Linked DNA regions of Alkaliphilus metalliredigens QYMF. The protein of the gene in region 2 binds, or shares a complex with, the protein of the main gene of each other region. Links are inferred from orthologs where the notes say so. Each region holds a gene or a part of one and is shown on either strand. Other genes may lie near its edges. The genes, in order: AMET_RS06180 and lpdA.

Evidence for each region.
Region 1: the proteins of lpdA (region 2) and AMET_RS06180 are in contact, whole or in part, in a crystal structure (PDB 1EBD), measured with the Geobacillus stearothermophilus proteins. The link is inferred for Alkaliphilus metalliredigens QYMF from one-to-one orthologs. Residues at the interface, in WP_049624544.1 of Geobacillus stearothermophilus: Pro340, Ser341, Asp344, Tyr345, Arg403, Asp406, Val408, Glu431, Ala432, Gly433, Asp438; in WP_033016211.1 of Geobacillus stearothermophilus: Ile130, Ala131, Met132, Pro133, Arg136, Arg140, Glu141, Asn155, Arg157.

Annotation. Positions count from the first base shown.
Region 1 is NC_009633.1:1,297,607-1,306,280, forward strand. Bases 258-3,139 are described here. They hold AMET_RS06180 (dihydrolipoamide acetyltransferase family protein), read left to right. Parts: upstream 258-981; coding sequence 982-2,298; downstream 2,299-3,139. Other genes in these bases: AMET_RS06175 (alpha-ketoacid dehydrogenase subunit beta), read left to right, coding at 258-966; lpdA (dihydrolipoyl dehydrogenase), read left to right, coding at 2,344-3,139. Also shown: more of AMET_RS06175, read left to right, coding at 1-257; more of lpdA, read left to right, coding at 3,140-3,717; AMET_RS06190 (SpoIIE family protein phosphatase), read left to right, coding at 3,925-5,139; AMET_RS06195 (HD domain-containing phosphohydrolase), read left to right, coding at 5,314-7,485; AMET_RS06200 (PRD domain-containing protein), read left to right, coding at 7,557-8,048; AMET_RS06205 (HPr family phosphocarrier protein), read left to right, coding at 8,307-8,570; ptsP (phosphoenolpyruvate--protein phosphotransferase), read left to right, coding at 8,581-8,674.
Region 2 is NC_009633.1:2,096,649-2,105,393, reverse strand. Bases 2,225-5,177 are described here. They hold lpdA (dihydrolipoyl dehydrogenase), read right to left. Parts: upstream 4,412-5,177; coding sequence 3,038-4,411; downstream 2,225-3,037. Other genes in these bases: AMET_RS09985 (methylenetetrahydrofolate reductase), read right to left, coding at 4,440-5,177; AMET_RS09995 (ATP-binding protein), read right to left, coding at 2,225-2,961. Outside these bases: acsC (acetyl-CoA decarbonylase/synthase complex subunit gamma), read right to left, coding at 1-1,173; acsD (acetyl-CoA decarbonylase/synthase complex subunit delta), read right to left, coding at 1,221-2,165; more of AMET_RS09995, read right to left, coding at 2,188-2,224; more of AMET_RS09985, read right to left, coding at 5,178-5,321; AMET_RS09980 (methylenetetrahydrofolate reductase C-terminal domain-containing protein), read right to left, coding at 5,343-6,014; AMET_RS09975 (bifunctional 5,10-methylenetetrahydrofolate dehydrogenase/5,10-methenyltetrahydrofolate cyclohydrolase), read right to left, coding at 6,117-6,971; AMET_RS09970 (cyclodeaminase/cyclohydrolase family protein), read right to left, coding at 7,089-7,718; AMET_RS09965 (formate--tetrahydrofolate ligase), read right to left, coding at 7,739-8,745. UniProt on the Escherichia coli protein: Lipoamide dehydrogenase is a component of the glycine cleavage system as well as of the alpha-ketoacid dehydrogenase complexes.

The DNA.
Region 1 (8,674 bases), 800 kb from region 2 along the record:
TTACAGGCAGTAAACCAAACCCTAAAGCAAGAAATGAAAAGAGATAAACGGGTGATTGTATTTGGAGAAGATGTAGGCCTTGAAGGAGGTGTTTTTAGAGCAACTGTAGACTTGCAAAAAGAATTTGGTCCAGATCGTTGTATGGACTCACCCCTATCCGAGTCAGGAATTGTGGGTGCAGGGATTGGGTTGGCCATTAATGGTCTGATCCCAGTTGTAGAAATGCAATTTATGGGATTCTCCTATCCAGCATTCAATCAAATTATCAGCCATATGGCCAGGATGAGAAATCGTTCCAGGGGAAGATACACTGTGCCCATGGTCATTCGCATGCCCTATGGAGGTGGCATTCGAGCCCTGGAGCATCACTCTGAAAGTACAGAGGCTCTTTATGCACATATTCCAGGATTAAAGGTAGTGATTCCATCCACACCCTATGATGCCAAGGGGTTATTAGCTGCTGCCATTAGAGATGAAGATCCTGTGATTTTTTTAGAACCTAAACGAATTTACCGTGCCTTCAAACAGGAAGTGCCGGATGAAGAATATATTTTACCTATTGGAAAGGCAAACATTGTGAAAGAAGGAGGAGATGTGACCCTGATTTCATGGGGTGCAATGATGAGAGAAACCCTCAAGGCAGCAGAATTAGCTAATGAAAAAGGGATTCATGCTGAAGTAATCGATCTCAGAACCGTAGCACCCATTGATCAAGAGACCGTAATTGAATCGGTGAAGAAAACCGGAAGAGTGGTCATTGTCCATGAGGCCACCAAGACATTGGGGATTGGAGCAGAGTTAATCTCCATCATTAATGAGAAAGCCTTCTTGTATTTAGAAGCACCTCCGGCTAGGGTGACTGGCTTTGATATGCCTTTTCCATTGCCAAGGGGAGAACAACATTATATACCAAGTCCAGATCGAATTCTGAGAAAAATAGAAGCGGTTTCAAATTACTTGACATAGGAGGGAGGAATCAATATGGTTGAATTTAAATTCCCGGATATCGGTGAAGGGATTTCAGAAGGGATATTAACAAAATGGATGGTGAAAGCTGGAGACAACATCAAAGAAGGAGAGTCCCTCTGTGAAGTAGAAACCGATAAAGTAACCACAGAGCTTCCTTCTCCAGCCACAGGCCTGGTTAATAGCCTGAAGGGTGAAGAGGGAGATACAATATATGTAGGGGATGTCATCGTCAAAATAGACACCGGTGATCACGCTGAGGAAGAATCTAAAAACCGCACAACCTCTGAATCAAATGAAAAGAAACTGGAAAAGGTAGAAGAAGAGGAAAACGCTGGTGTTGTAGGAGCCTTAGAAGTATCAGATGAAGTCATGGGCGCCAGTCAAGAGGCCAGAGGAGAAAAAGCGGTAAAGGGTCAAAGTAAAAAAGTATTGGCAACACCGGTTGCTAGACAAATGGCCTATGATCTAGGTATTGCCATTGGCACAATTAAAGGGACGGGACCATTGGGGCGGGTAATGAAGGCAGATATAAAAGTAGCTCATGAAAGAAAACAACAGAATGGACCATTAGAAAGTCAGCCTAAAAAGTCATCAATGGAGCCGAAGGAAGCCCAAGGGCAATTGAGTGATAAGGAAGAGAGAATAAAGCTTTCCATGCTACGTAAAACCATTGGCAAACGAATGACTGAGTCATTCTATACCGCTCCCCATGCCTTATGCATTGATGAGGTAGATGTAACGGATTTAGTAGCCTACCGTGAAGAAATGAAGAATCATTTTGTAGAAGAAAAGGAGATTAAAATAACCTATTTACCATTTATGATTAAGGCAGTCATGCTGGCATTAAAGGACTATCCTAGATTTAATGCGCAACTTGATGAAGAAAATCAAATGTTGATCCTGAAAAAGTATTATAATATTGGGATTGCAGTAGATACACCTGAGGGGCTAACGGTTCCTGTTATCAAAGATGTAGATCAAAAAGGACTGATGAGCTTAATGGAAGAAAGTGTAAGATTGAGCCAAAGTGCCAAGGATAAAAGTCTTAAATTAAACCAGTTGAAAGGAAGTACATTTACCATTACCAACTTGGGGTCATTGGGAGTTAAAAGTGGTATGCCCATTATTAACTACCCAGAAGTGGCAATAATAGGTATTGGGCAGATTGAACAAAAACCCGTTGTGGTAGATAATGAAGTGGTCATAAGATGGATGATGCCCCTGTCTTTATCCTTTGATCATCGGGTATTAGACGGTGGAGATGTGGGAAGGTTTTTAAATCAATTTAAAAAATACATTAAAGATATTAAAGGATTACTGTTGAGATAATTAATTTGTTTATTCAGAGAAGTAAATGAAGAAGGAGTTGAGAAGATGACCTATGATGTACTTGTGTTAGGAGGCGGTCCTGGTGGTTATGTTGCAGCCATCAAGGCGGCTCATTTAGGTGGAAAAGTAGCCCTGGTTGAAAATGGCTATTTCGGTGGGGTGTGCCTCAACTGGGGTTGTATCCCAACGAAAGCACTTTTGAAAAATGCCCGGGTCTACCAAGATGTGCTTATGGGAGATTTTTATGGGATTGAAGGAATTGACAAAAGTCAATTAAGTATTAACTGGCCTGCTATGTTGAAGCGAAAAGATAGAATTGTCCGTCAACTAGTTGGTGGCGTAAAAGGATTGCTGAAAAAAAATAAAGTCGATGTATTTGATGGATTTGGTACATTGATTGATGCCAATCATATCGAAGTAAAGGGACAACAGTTAGAAGGAAAGAAGCTCATCATTGCCACGGGTACCAGTCCTATGATTCCGGATATACCTGGGCTGGAAGCTTCTATGAAGGCTGGGAATATCTTAACCAGTAAAGAACTTTTATCCATTGAGGCCTTGCCTAAATCAGTAGTCATTTTAGGGGGAGGGGTTATTGCCATCGAGTTTGCCACCCTACTAAATGCCCTTGATGTTGAAGTCACAGTGATTCAACGATCTGATCGAATATTAAAAGGGGTGGAAGAAGAAATGGCGCTGACCCTAAGTAAGGATTTAATAAAGCGTAAAGTCAAAATTGTGACGAATAGCAGCGTAGAGAAAATTGAAGGTACCCGAGTGTTCACAAAGATCAATGGTGAAGAGGAGATATTTGAGGGAGATAAAATTTTACTTTCTTTGGGGACATCACCCAATGTTAAGGGATTAGAGGCCTTATCCCTAGATATGGATAAAAAGGGGATCATCACAAATGACAAAATGGAGACCAGTATCACTGGAGTCTATGCAATCGGTGACGTCAATGGAAAGTATCAACTTGCCCATGTAGCCAGTGCGGAAGGAATCGTTGCGGCTGAAAATGCAATGGGAGGAAATGAAGAATTAAATTATAACATTGTTCCTTCTTGTATTTATAGTTTTCCTGAAATTGCTTCTGTGGGATTAACAGAAGAAGAAGCCCGACAAAAAGATTATGATGTGGTAGTCAGTAAGTTTCCTTTAGCGGCCAATGGAAAGGCAATGGCTGAAGGAGAAAATATTGGATTTGTTAAAATCATTGCAGATAAGAAATATGGAGAAATACTGGGAACACATATTATGGCAGTTCATGCCACGGATATGATCTCAGAGGCCATTGTGTCTATGCAGCTAGAGGGAACAGCCTATGATGTTGCAAAGGCAATTCATCCCCATCCAACGATGTCTGAAATTGTAATGGAAGCAGCCCATGGTATTATGGATCAACCAATACATTTTTAAAAAATATATCAGATAAAAGAGAAGTTCTATAAATGCATGGAAGATGAAGCGCCAGTAAGGAGGTCTATAAAACCCTCTTGACTGGCGTTTTTCGACAACTATACTAGCACTTATGTAGGAAAGTTAATATATTTTATTTGATTGTTATGGCGTTATACCAAGTAAATTGATATAATATGATCATGAACTTTTGAAAGGGGGCATGACATGATTTCGACAAAACTATTGATTATTGACTCCCCAGGGGAAAACATGGATCATCTTAAAAGCGTACTTCGTAAACATGGTTATGAAGTAGAACAGCAAAAGATTAGTGATACGGATGTGAATACGATATTCATATCAATGCCCCATATTATTTTTATTTCCATTGATTCAGAAGCAGAAGAAAAGCTCAATGTCATAAAAAAATTAAAAGAAAATGAAGATACTAAACATATACCAATTATTTTTGGTGTAGAGAAACGAGAGAAAGTAAAAGGCATTTCGCATCTAGAATATAAGGTAGATGATTATATGCTAAAGCCTATTGATGAAGAGGAGCTCATTTCAAAGATAGAAAAGTTAGAAAAGATTATTGAACTACAAAAAGCATTGAGTCTATCCAACCAAGCGCTAAAAGAGAGTTTACATACGGTTGAAAGACAAAAAATAGAACTGGAACAGAACTTAACTCTGGCTTCGAAAATTCAAGAGGCTTTGATTCCAAAATCCTTAGGTTATATTCCGAATTGCTCTTTTTTATGGCACTTTCAACCCTCGGGAAAGGTTGGAGGAGACATATTTGATGTATTTATGTTAGATGAAGAACATATGGGAATGTATATGCTAGATGTAATGGGACATGGAGTAGGGTCTTCAATGCTTGCGGTGACACTATCGGAGTCCTTGATCTTAGATGTAGATCGTGATTCACCATTGAAAAGAAAAACAAACAAACCTCCATACTATGAAATTGCTTCTCCAGTACAATTGATTCATTATCTCAATCATCGGTTTCCTTTTAAAAAATATGAACATTACTTCACAATTTTTTATATGATTCTCAATGTAAGGACAGGCATTATCAAATATGTCCGTGGAGGGCATCCGGCGCCAATACTTGTGAAACCAACAGGAGAAATACTAGAGCTTGAAGCCTATGGCACACCTGTGGGATTTGAATTTAATGAAGATTATGTAGAGGGAAGTGTGGCCCTTGATTCAGGCGATCGCCTGGTAGTTTATAGTGATGGCCTGATGGAATTGAAAGATGAATCAGGAAGCCCATGGGAGTATGAAGGTGTTATAAAATATTTTAAAGATGAAGCGTATATGAACACCCATCACCTCATAGGGCCATTGAAAGAAAAAATTAGAAAACAAGAAAAGTTGAAGGATGACCTTACTTTACTAGAAATGAGATGGGTTAAATTTATTTAATGATAAAATACTTAAAAGTCTTGATTTAATCAGGGCTTTTATTTTTTTGTAAAGGATTTTGGAAAATGACGTAGAATTTTGTAAATAGGATCTAAATTATCAAGTTGAGTAAGGGGGGATTGAAACAATGATCCGTCGAAAGAAAGTAACATATGAGTAACGGGAGGGCAATTAATGAAATTAAAACATAAGATTCCCATATTAACCATATTACTATTACTAATCAGCACAATACTTTTGTTGATAGGAAGCAACAGAGTTATCTCTCCTGTTGTCATCGAAGGACAGCAAAACATTGCCCTAGGTAAAATTGGAGTACAAATACATAAAATAGAGCGTTTGATCCGTAATGGAAAAAAACAGTTGGAATCCATAGAAGATAATCCCTTAGTTAAAGAGATGAACTGGGCAACAGCTCAGACATATTTGGAGCATCAACTGGAAAACAGTGATTTTCAAAAACTGGGCATTGTTTATTTAGACAAGACCTATCACATTACTTCTAGTGAAGGAATGAGAGATATTTCTGAGAGGGATTATGTCCAAGATCTTTTTCGAGGACATGGTACTGTCTCGGACCCATTGTATTCTATTTCAGATGGTGCGTACCAAATTGTATTAGGGCAACCCATTATTATTGAAGGAGAAGTGAAAGGAGCCTTGATCGGTACGATATTGATTGCAGATTTTGAAGAAAAAATATATGGAATACGTGTTGGTGAGGATGGGCATGGATTTTTGATTAATGAGATGGGGAAAGTGTTACTGCACCCAAAAATAGAAGTATTACCCTATGATAATCTTTTTACATATTTAGGAGAAAGCCCTATAGAACAGGAAAATGGCCACTATCAATTTCGATCTAATGAAAATGGAGAGCTGCAATATGCTTTTTATGAGCGAGTTGAGGGAACGACATGGTATGTCATCGCCACGATATCAGAAAGTGAACTATATCAACCGATTAATGAACTGCGGAAAGAAATGTCGATCGTTTTCTTAGGTGGTATTTTATTAATAGGTATTGGTGTGATTGTAATAACAAGACAGTTTTTAAAGCCCATGCAAAGACTTCTTGAGGCAATGAAGAAGGTAGAAGTGGGGGATTATACTACCCAGGTGCTAATTGAAAAGGATGATGAAATAGGAGCACTGGCCAATCAGTTTAATCTCACAATTGAGGCCATTTCATCTAGAGATGAGGAACTTCAAGCCTTAAATGAAGAGTTGCTTGCTAGCTTTGAAGAAATAAACGACATCAATGACAGGCTGGTGGAAGCCCATCAAGAGATATCTAAAAGATTACAGCATCAAAAACTCATTAATCAACTGGGAGAGACACTTTACGGTATTAATGATTTAGAAACATTATTTGAAATGATTTTACTTCATACTCAAGAGATTATGAATGCTAATAGGTGTATCATTCACCTATACAATGACCAAGAAAAGATGTTCATAGCAAGGGCATATATGGGATATGAGGGAGAACAGAATCATTTAAACTTTCATAGCCAAGAAGGGACGTTTAAATGGATTTTAGAAAATAAGAAAGAATTAATCATTAAAGAGGTCCTAAGGGACGAGAGATTTGTTTCTAAGTCACCTATTAATGAAATTTATCAAATGCTGTTACAAGTTCCGATTTTAAATGAAACCAATGAAGTGATCGGTACAATGGGCTACTCAGGAAATAGTTTGAATTTAGAGCATGTTTCATTTGTCAAACAATTAACTAAGATGATTTCCATTGCATTACAAAATAGTCAACTTGTTTCCCAAATAGAGAGTACATATATTAATGTCATTATTGCCTTAGTCAAAGCAATTGAACTGAAGGATAGCTATACAAGGGGGCATAGTGAAAGGGTAATGGAGTATAGTTTAGCCCTTGGTGAAAAACTTAATTTGTCCAAGGAGGAAATGGAGATCCTAAGATATGGAAGTATACTTCACGACATTGGGAAATTAGCTGTGCCCGATGAGGTTTTAACAAAAGATGGAAAATTGACCTATGATGAATATGAAATGATTAAAGAACACCCGGAAAGAGGAGAGGATTTTATTGTAAACTTAAAATTCTTAGAGGGGGCACGGATGATTATTAGAAATCATCATGAACGGATAGATGGAACGGGATATCCAGATCAGTTAAATGCAGGAGACTTATCTGTACTAATTAGGATTGTGACCATTGCCGATGCATACGATGCCATGACCTCCCAACGCTCCTATCGGCCTGCCATGACAAAGAAAGAAGCGACACAAGAATTGAAGAAAAACAGTGGCTCGCAATTTGATGAGACATTAGTCAGAATATTCACCGATATAATAGAAGTATATTGACAAAAAAAAAGAACTTCGATAGAATGAAATTAGTAGCAGATTGACAAGTGAACCTACGGGAGGAACTGAAGGTGTATTATGTTGAAAAAATACTAAATAATAATGTGGTCATAGCGGAAAAGGATAACCTTCAATACATTTTAGTAGGCAAAGGGCTGGGATTTGGCAAGAAGGCAAGAGATACCATTCATAAAAATGATGTGGAAAGAGCCTTTGTTTCAATTGAAGAATTGAATATAAAGGGTGATGAAATAGTAGGTGTTTCAGAGGAAATCATTGTAATGGCGGAAAAACAGCTGGGTGAATCTCTGGGAGATAAAGTGCACACAGGTTTAATTGACCATATTCATTTTGCTATTAATCGAATCCAAGAAGGAATTAATATTTCTAATCCATTTCTGAATGAAACGAAGGCATTGTATCCTGTAGAGTTTTCCATTGCTTCACAAGCAGTAGCGCTTCTTTGTGTAAGACTGGGGATTGATGTGCCCCAGGATGAAATCGGTTTCATTGCACTACATATTCGTGCAAATCGGAAAAATTTAAAAAAGTCAAAAGTGTAAGCTTTACTAAATAAAATAAAAACAGGCGTGTTACTGATTTGATCAGGCATGAGCTAATATAAGAAAAAAGGAGTTTTGAAAAAACCTTTTTTCTTATTGTGCTCATGCTTTTTGTTGTATGAATAGCAAAGTCAAGCATCACGCCAATTGTTATTATAAATATGGATGACATCGAGTTAATGGAAAGAGGTCAGGATGATCATGTTATCATGACTGTCATAAAAAAATAAAATATAAACCAAAAAAGGGAGCGATGAGATGTTAGAAAAGAAGATTATCGTCAATAATGAAACAGGAATCCATGCTAGACCAGCTAGTTTATTAGTAAAGGAAGCGACTAAATTTAAGTCGGAGTTTTTTATTGTTAAGGATGGGAACGAATACAATTGTAAAAGTATTATGAGCGTTATGAGTATGGGAGCTAAAAAAGGAGAGGAGATTACTGTAAAGGTTTTTGGTGAAGATGAAATAGAAGCCTTTGAGGCCATGACAAGCTTGATTGAAAGAGGATTTGATGAATAGGGGGATGACAATGTTTAAGGGAACTGGAGCTTCACCTGGAATTGCCATTGGTAGGGCCTTGGTTTATCAGGAGCAAGAATTAAATATTAAAAAAGAAAGTGTTG
Region 2 (8,745 bases):
ACTAATACTACCCGCACCAAATTTACCTGCTGCCCATGCAGTTAATACAGAATACCCTCCTGCATCAGGAATAGCTACCCATACTGGTACTTTAGATCTTTCAATTTCACCAGCTACAATAAAGTAGGTTAATGCAAAATCAACAGTAACCAATACTGGAGAATTTTCATCTGCTCCATTGATAGGATAGATATCTGGCTCGACTCTCATTGGTCTTTGAGGATCAGTAAATACATTTTGTCTTAAGGAAAACAAGGATAATGCTTTTGCATAATCAATATCCTCTAATACAATAATCGAACCATATTTCACTACAAACAAGGAAGCAATTGCAATTTCCATATTACTATCATTGTTTGCTAATTCATTTGCAAATACAACGGATGGATAACCAAATTTTCTATCTTGCTCTTTTAAAGCTGTTCTTCTAATTTGTACCGCATTTTTAAACGTTTCTTTAACAGAAGAAGCTTCTGTTCCTAATACTAGCTCTTTGTAGTCCAACCCTTGTACTTTTTCTACTAAATTATATAGTTCTTCTAAACCATCTGCCTTTAGACCTAATGGCAGTTTTTGATCCTTAACTAAGCTTACCATTGCTTCATAATTATCCTTTGTAGCGCCATAAACAATAGGTTTTTCATCCTTCACTAATTCTAAGGCTTCTTTAAGTACGTCAACATCTTCACAAATCAACATATATGCTATACTGATACCACTTTCTTTTACTTTCTTTATTAGGTTAAAATATTTTTCTTTATCAGAAACATATTTTATAGCCGCAATTTCAACCTTCATTGTTTCACCAATTCTTACATAATTCACTTTTTTGATATTGTCTAGCTTGCTTTGTATTGCTTCTTCCGATAATTGATCTGTAAACATAACTGCAAATCTATTTCTATTTACAAATGTTTTTTCATGTCTGAAAAGTACAGTTTCTCCTCCGATTGTATATTCATTGTCACCTTTACCAAATTTCAAGGCTTTCATTGGAGGTGCAGTAGCCTCTGATAATTTTTCTAATGCTTCTGGACTCATATGTGGACATTTTTCAATTTCGGATCCACCAGATGCCACCTTCATTGAAAAAGCTAAACATGTTGGAAATCCACAATCCTTACAGTTCTTTTTCGGTGTTAATTTAAATATATCTAATCCTGTTAAAGCCATTTTTCGTTCCTCCTTAGAAAATCAATTTAATAAACTATTATCATTACTTATGCTAGTTGACTCGTCAAATTCTTGAGTGTTTCCAATGATTTTGGGTGACGAACAATTACTGCGTCAGCTCCAACTGCTATGATACTTGTGGCAGTAGAAATCTCTATCGAAATCGCTCTTTCCTCTCTGCTTCCCCACTCTGGTGCATCTTCCTCTTCAGCTATAGATTCTTTCACAGTCCAAGTTTCAAAGGACACAGGTGTAATGATAGGCATTTGTAGCGTTTTATCATTTTGACCTAAGGCTGCTAATCTAATTCTATCTACAGTTGAAATAAGGTATTCAAATCCATATCCTACTGCAGAACATCCTATATGCATAGTTATATCTTCATTTTTTACGCCTAATTGATCTAGTAATACATTCAATTGCTTTGCAAGGTTAATATCAACGGAAGATTCAGCGCCAACTTTATGTTTATATGCCAATCCTGCTGATGCTCCTACGGTTTTGTAATTTTCTTCTGTAGCCGCTAAGAAAAGACAGTTATGACCATCTACTGCTGCTGTTATTTTTTCAAATATTTTTGCATCCTTGTCATGGTTTTGTGTTCCAGCTATAACAAGAGGAATTGAAATAGCTTCCACTACAGCTTTAGCCACCTCCGCACATTCTTCTGGAGACTTATCTAGACCATTAGGATCTGATCCTTCAAATCTTAAACAGATAAAATCTGGTTCTAATTTTTCTTCTACAAATTTTGCCCACGCTGCGGGATCATTTGCAACATCCTTGTATAACTCTTTCAAAGATGCTATCCATTCTTCTGGATAAATGTCTGTAATTTCAATCCCAATTTTAGGTGCGTTCCCAGCATCATTATCAAAATGATATAAAGCTGTTGCCTTTTGCCCACCAATTTTAATCGCTTTTTCTCCTTTGCCGATCTCTACTTCATTGATTTTCCCTTTGAAATCCTGTACTGACATTTTAAATGGCATCTCAACCGCCTCCTTTAAGTAATTACTTTTTAAACTGAATCTCAGATAATATACCCCTTAAGGCCTTTTTAGAAATAGAATCCTCTGGTAATTGTACTAATGGTATTCCTTCAGCATCATATTCATATACCTGATGGTCCATAGGAACTACCCCTATTAAGTTCATACCTTGTTTTCTAATTTCTTCTACTGTATCAGCTTTTAATACGCCTTCAGGGACTCTATTTACAATTAGATAGATATTACTTACATTTAGTTCTAACTCTTTCACTAGTTCATTGATTCTACCAGCTGCTTGAATACCACGTCTTGAAGCATCACTTACTAAAAAAAGCGTATCTATTTTTTTAGTGGTTTTTCTACTTAAATGCTCCATTCCAGCTTCATTATCAATCACTAAATATTTATAGCTATCTGACAAGGAATCTATTTGTTCCCTTAACATGCCATTTACATAGCAATAACATCCTTGTCCTTCAGATCGGCCCATTGCAATTAAGTCGTAGCCTTTACCCTCTGTAATAATAGCATTTAATCTATACTTTAAGTACTGTGCCTTAGTCATGCCCCCTGGAAAGCTATTTCCAGCATTTTCTCTTTTACTAACTTCTTCTCTTATTGCTCCTATTGTGCATTCGATTTCTTCTCCTAATACCTCATTTAAATTAGCATTGGCATCAGCATCTACTGCTAAAATAGGTTTTTCATTGCTTTTTACTAGTTGGTCTATTAAAAGCCCTGTCAATGTTGTTTTTCCTGTTCCACCTTTACCTGCAACAGCAATTGTATATCCCATAGTGTATCTCCCTCCTGTTAGTTGTAGACAAAAGCCTTGCTTTGAGGGGGCAGGACTTTTAATAGTTCCCTACCCTCTATACAGCATGAATACAAGCCTTATGTACGTCATGTAATGCTTCCATAATACCCTCCGATAAGGTGGGATGGGGATGAATGATATCCCCTACTCTTTCAGCAGTTAGTTGTAATTCTACGGCTAAACTCAGCTCAGCTAAAAGGTCCGTAGCATGGGGCCCTACAATAGCAGCTCCAATGATGACGTCTTGATCATCTACTAATACCTTTACAAAGCCTTGAAAGTGACCTATGGCTTGAGCTTTGCCTAATCCTCTGAATTCAAATTTCCCTACATGGTAGATCATACCTTTGGCTTCTGCTTCTTTTTCAGTCATACCAACAGCCGCTACTTCAGGTCCAGTATAAATACATCTAGGTACTGCTCTATAACTAATGGCCTTATCCTTACCTAAAGCATTTTCTGCTGCTATTAAACCTTCTTTAGATGCTACATGAGCTAGAAATGGTGTGTCTACAATATCCCCTATGGCATAAATACCTTTAATATTTGTTTCCATATTTTTATTGACAACAACCTTACCCTTTTCCATTTCGATACCTAGATCTTCTAACCCTAAGTTTTCTAGGTAGGGCTTTCTACCTACGGAAACCAACATGATGTCAGCTTCTAAAGTTTTGTCCCCCTCTAAATAAGCAATGACTTTATTGTCTTGTACTTCGCATTTGTTAATTTTTTGTCCTGTTAGCATCTTTATTTTATCTCTTTTGAAGGATCTTTCCAACTGTTTTGCTACATCTTTATCCTCAAATGGTAACAATTGTTCAGCCATCTCAACGATCGTAACCTTTGTACCCATTTTACTGAAGAATTGTCCAAACTCACAGCCAATAACACCTCCACCTACAATACTCATAGATTTTGGTATTTCCTCTAAGAAAAGAGCTTCATCACTGGTAATGATTTTTTTACCGTCATGAGGAAAGATTGGTGGGACAATTGGAACTGAGCCAGTAGCTAAGATAATTTTGTCAGCCTCTATTTCTTCCTTAGAACCATCTTCTTTTGTAACCTCTATTTTGTTTTTATCGACTAATTTTCCGAAACCGTTAATGAGCTTAACACCCTTTTTATCAAATAAAAATTCGATTCCCTTGACCAGTTGTTCTACGATTTTTTCTTTTCTTTTCATTATAGCTGGAAGATCTGGTTCAATCGTACCGTCAATATTTATACCATAGTTCTTTGCATCTCTTACAACCTCAAGTACATCCGAGGAAGCTAACAAAGATTTGGTAGGAATGCAGCCTACATTTAAACAAGTTCCACCCACTCTTTTTTTCTCAATTAAAGTAACTTCCGCTCCGAGCATTGCTGCCTTGATAGCAGCTACATATCCCCCTGGACCACCGCCTATTACAGCTACTTTCACTTATAAATACCCCCTTTTGTGAAAAATTTTACAGTCCTGCTGCGTCTAATATTCGAGGTACATTTTCTTCCGCACCTATGGCCATAATATGGACGCCGTCACATAAGCCCTCTTCTCTTAGCTGTCTTATTAATTCACCAGCCATTTTTATACCTTCTTCTACTCGTTCTTCCTTTGGAGTATTTTTCATTCTTTCTATTAACTCATCAGGAACAAATACCCCCGGTACATTGTTATTCATAAATTTAGCCATACCCGCAGATTTTAATGGTATAATACCTGCTAGGATTTTCGTATCTAAATGCTTTGTTTTTTCTATGAATTCCCTCATGGTATCTAAATCATAAATGGCTTGGGTTTGGAAGAACTTAGCTCCCGCTTTAATTTTCTTTTCCATTTTAAGTATTTGAGCTTCCATAGGATCAAATCTCGGAGTTACACAGGCACCTAAGTAGAATGTTGGCGTTCCTTGTAATTCAATACCTACCATGTCTTTGCCACTCATTAAAGTAGTTGCTGCTTGAAGAATGCCTACACTATCTAAATCGAAAACTGGTTTTGCCTGTGGATGATCTCCCACAACAGTATGATCTCCCGTAAGCCCTAATGCATTTTCTATACCAAAAACTGATGCTCCTAAAAGCTCTCCTTGGATAGCTATTCTATTTCTATCTCTTCCTGTTACTTGCAGAATAGGCTCTAGCCCTTCATCCTTAAGTAATTTACAGGTTACTAAAGATGTTACTCTTAGAACCGCTGATTGAAAATCCGTTACATTGACACCATGAACCCGACCCTTTATTGCTCTTGCACATTCTAATAAATGTGACAAATCCGTTCCTTTTGGAGGTGCCATTTCAGCTGTAACACCGAATTCCCCTCTTTCTAATACATCCTTTAACAAACTCATTCCAATCCCCCCTTTATAAATCTATGCATTTGCAGTTTCTTTTTCCTGATTTCTTAGGTTGATTCTTCTAGGAGCATTTCCTTTTTCGAAATTCTTTGGCTCTCTCATGCTCATCATGTTTTCTAGTTTGCCAAGATCCTTTAATTTATCATAAATCAAAAGCCATGCACAATCGTTATCATTACTCACTTCACACTTTTTATCTTTGGCTCCACCACATGGACCATTAACTAACCCTTTGGCACATTTTGTAATAGGACATATAGCAGCTGTCCATCCAAGTTCACACTCGCCACAGGCTTTACATGCTTCTTCAAATTGTCCGATTCTTTCTATTTCCCCAATAAACATGGTGTCTGAACCAGGATAAACTTCAGGTTTTGCAACCTTTGCTACTGTTTGCGTTCCGTCCCCACAGGCTAAAGAAAGTATCGCATCGGTTTCCTTCAGTTCTTCTTTAAATTGTTTCATATCTTTTCTAGAATTTAAAAGGTTACAGGCAGGACTTAATATAGTCGTTCCTAAGACTTTTTTACCTTCTTCTTCTAGCATTTCCTTCATTTCCTGTACTTCTGTTTCTCCCCCTACTTTACAAACAGTAGCACACTCACTACATCCTACAATAATAATTTTTTCGCTATTTTCTAGGAACGCTAAAACTTCTTCAAAAGGCTTATTTTGTGAAATAATCATTTTTTATTCCCCCTTTTTATACAATGTATCCTGAAGAGTTTACCAGTAAAAAATTTATTCTCTTTCTCTTTATTTTTACTGGTTTAATCAACTCAAAGGATTCTATAAATTATTTTGCTGTTTACAAGCCTTTACAACATGTTTAGCTAATATAGATGTGGTAACAGATCCTACACCACCTGGCACTGGTGTAATCATAGAAACTTTGTCCTTCACACCATCAAAGTCAACGTCTCCGCACATATTACCTTCTTTATCTACATTGATACCAACATCAATTACCACTGCACCATTTGCTATCCAATTTTCCTTTACCAGTCTAGGTACCCCTACCCCTACTACTACTACATCTGCTTGACTAGCTATCTTAGCTGAATCCTTTGTAAAGATATGACAAACTGAGATAGTCGCATTTTCGTTTAATAGCAATAAGGCTGCAGGTTTACCTACCACCATAGATGCACCTATGATCGCGCAGTCTTTGCCTTGTAGCTCTACCCCATAAAATTTTAATATTTCTACTACTGCTGTTGGTGTGCAAGGAGGAAATCCTGTCTTGTCTCCCTCTGTCATCTTTCCAACATTGATTGGACTTAAGCAGTCAATATCCTTTTCTGGTGCAATAACATACTTGATCACGCTCTCATCTAGTTGTTCAGGAAGTGGTCTAAAAATAAGTATGCCATTTACAGCCTTATCTTCATTGAGTTTCTTTAGTTCTTTTATAAAGTCATCTTGGGTAATATCTTCAGGTAATTCATGTACTTCTGTCTCGACACCTACTTTTTTACTTCTACCAAGAGCTCCTTTTTCGTAGGCTAAATCAGATGAATTCGCTCCTACCCTTACAATAGCTAATTTAGGTTGAATGCCTTTGCCTTTTAATCCTTCAATTTCCTGAATTAAATCCTCACTGATTTTATCAGCAACTGGTTTGCCTTTAATAATTTCTCCCATTTTTTACCCCTCCGTTTCATGATTTGTTATCTATGTAAAAATATTTTGATAATTACGAATAGCCTTATGTTTATTTATGTCAACAGGTATTGTACCTTTGTCTAGCATTATCACTACTTACGAAAGTATTGCTTCTACTTTTCTATAAACCTCATCAGCAGTTTTTGTCCCTTCTGCTACCAGATGGTCAGTTTCTTCCTTAACTCTTTTCACGTATTCTTCATCTTTAATCATGCTAATGTTGATGATCACATTTAGTTGCCCGCTTATTAAAGCGGCTCTTAAGCATTGTACACCAACCCCTACATCACTTACAGCTAATTTAGAACCTTTGTCTACTAATGCTTCATGTAGTTTGATAGCTTCATAGGATGTTCTTACAATCTTAATTGGTACTTCACAAGCAATCTTTAATGCTTCTTCTAGCACCCTTGCTTTTTCAAGCTTTTCTTCTTCTGTATTTTTAGGGAGTCCATATGCTTTTGAAAGAGGTAGAAAGTTTTCAGCATCTTCATCTACCATCTTTAATAAATTATCCTGTAGTTCTTCAGTTTTTCTTAAAATTTCTTTGAGCTCTTCTTCATATTGTGCATATTTTTTCTTTCCTATGGTTAAGTTGCAAACCATTCCTGCTAAAGCAGCCCCCAGCCCTCCGACTAAAGCTGCTGCACCTCCGCCTCCAGGTACAGCAGCTTTAGAGGAAAGGGCATGGGTAAACTCCGTACAACTTTTGTCGATTAATTTCATCGCCCTTCCTCCTTTTATTTCTAGAACAATCCTGTAATTACCCCTGTTTCATCTACATCAATTCTTTCAGCTGCGGGTACCTTTGGCAATCCTGGCATCGTCATAATCTCTCCTGTAATAGCTACGATAAAGCCTGCACCTGCTGATACCTTTATTTGTCTTACAGTGATGTTGAAGCCTTTTGGTCTTCCCAATAAGCTTGCATCATCACTTAAAGAGTATTGTGTTTTAGCCATACAAATTGGTAGGTTACCAAAACCTAGCTTTTCTAGTTTGTTCATTTCCTTTAATGCCCCAGGTGTAAAATCTACCCCATCAGCGCCATAGATCTTAGTTGCAATTGCTTTGATTTTTTCTGCGATTGCCATGTCTAATGAATATGCATATTCTAATTGACTTTCTTGCTCTGCCAATCTTAATACTTCTTTAGCTAGTTCTTCTCCACCTGCTCCACCGTCTGCCCATACCTCCGACAGAGCTACATTTACACCTAATTCTTTGCATTTATTTCTCACTAGATCTAATTCTGCCTCTGTATCTAATGGAAATCTATTGATGGCCACCACTGCTGGTAATTTGAAAACCTTAGTAATGTTTTCCACGTGTTTTAATAGGTTTGGTAAGCCATTTTCTAGGGCTTCTAAGTTTTCTTGGCTTAGCTGATCCTTTGCTACTCCGCCATTGTATTTTAATGCTCTTACTGTTGCTACAATAATTACGACATCTGGTTTTAAGTCTGATTTTCTACATTTGATATCCAGGAATTTTTCTGCTCCAAGATCTGCTCCAAAACCCGCTTCTGTTACTACGTAATCTGCAAAATGCATTGCCATTTTGGTTGCTATTACAGAGTTACATCCATGGGCGATATTTGCAAAGGGCCCACCATGAACAAATGCTGGTGTTCCTTCTAATGTTTGTACTAGATTTGGCTTTAATGCATCCTTTAGCAGGGCCGCCATTGCACCATGGGCATTGAGATCTTTAGCCGTAACAGGCTTTTCATCCCTCGTGTAGGCTACGATAA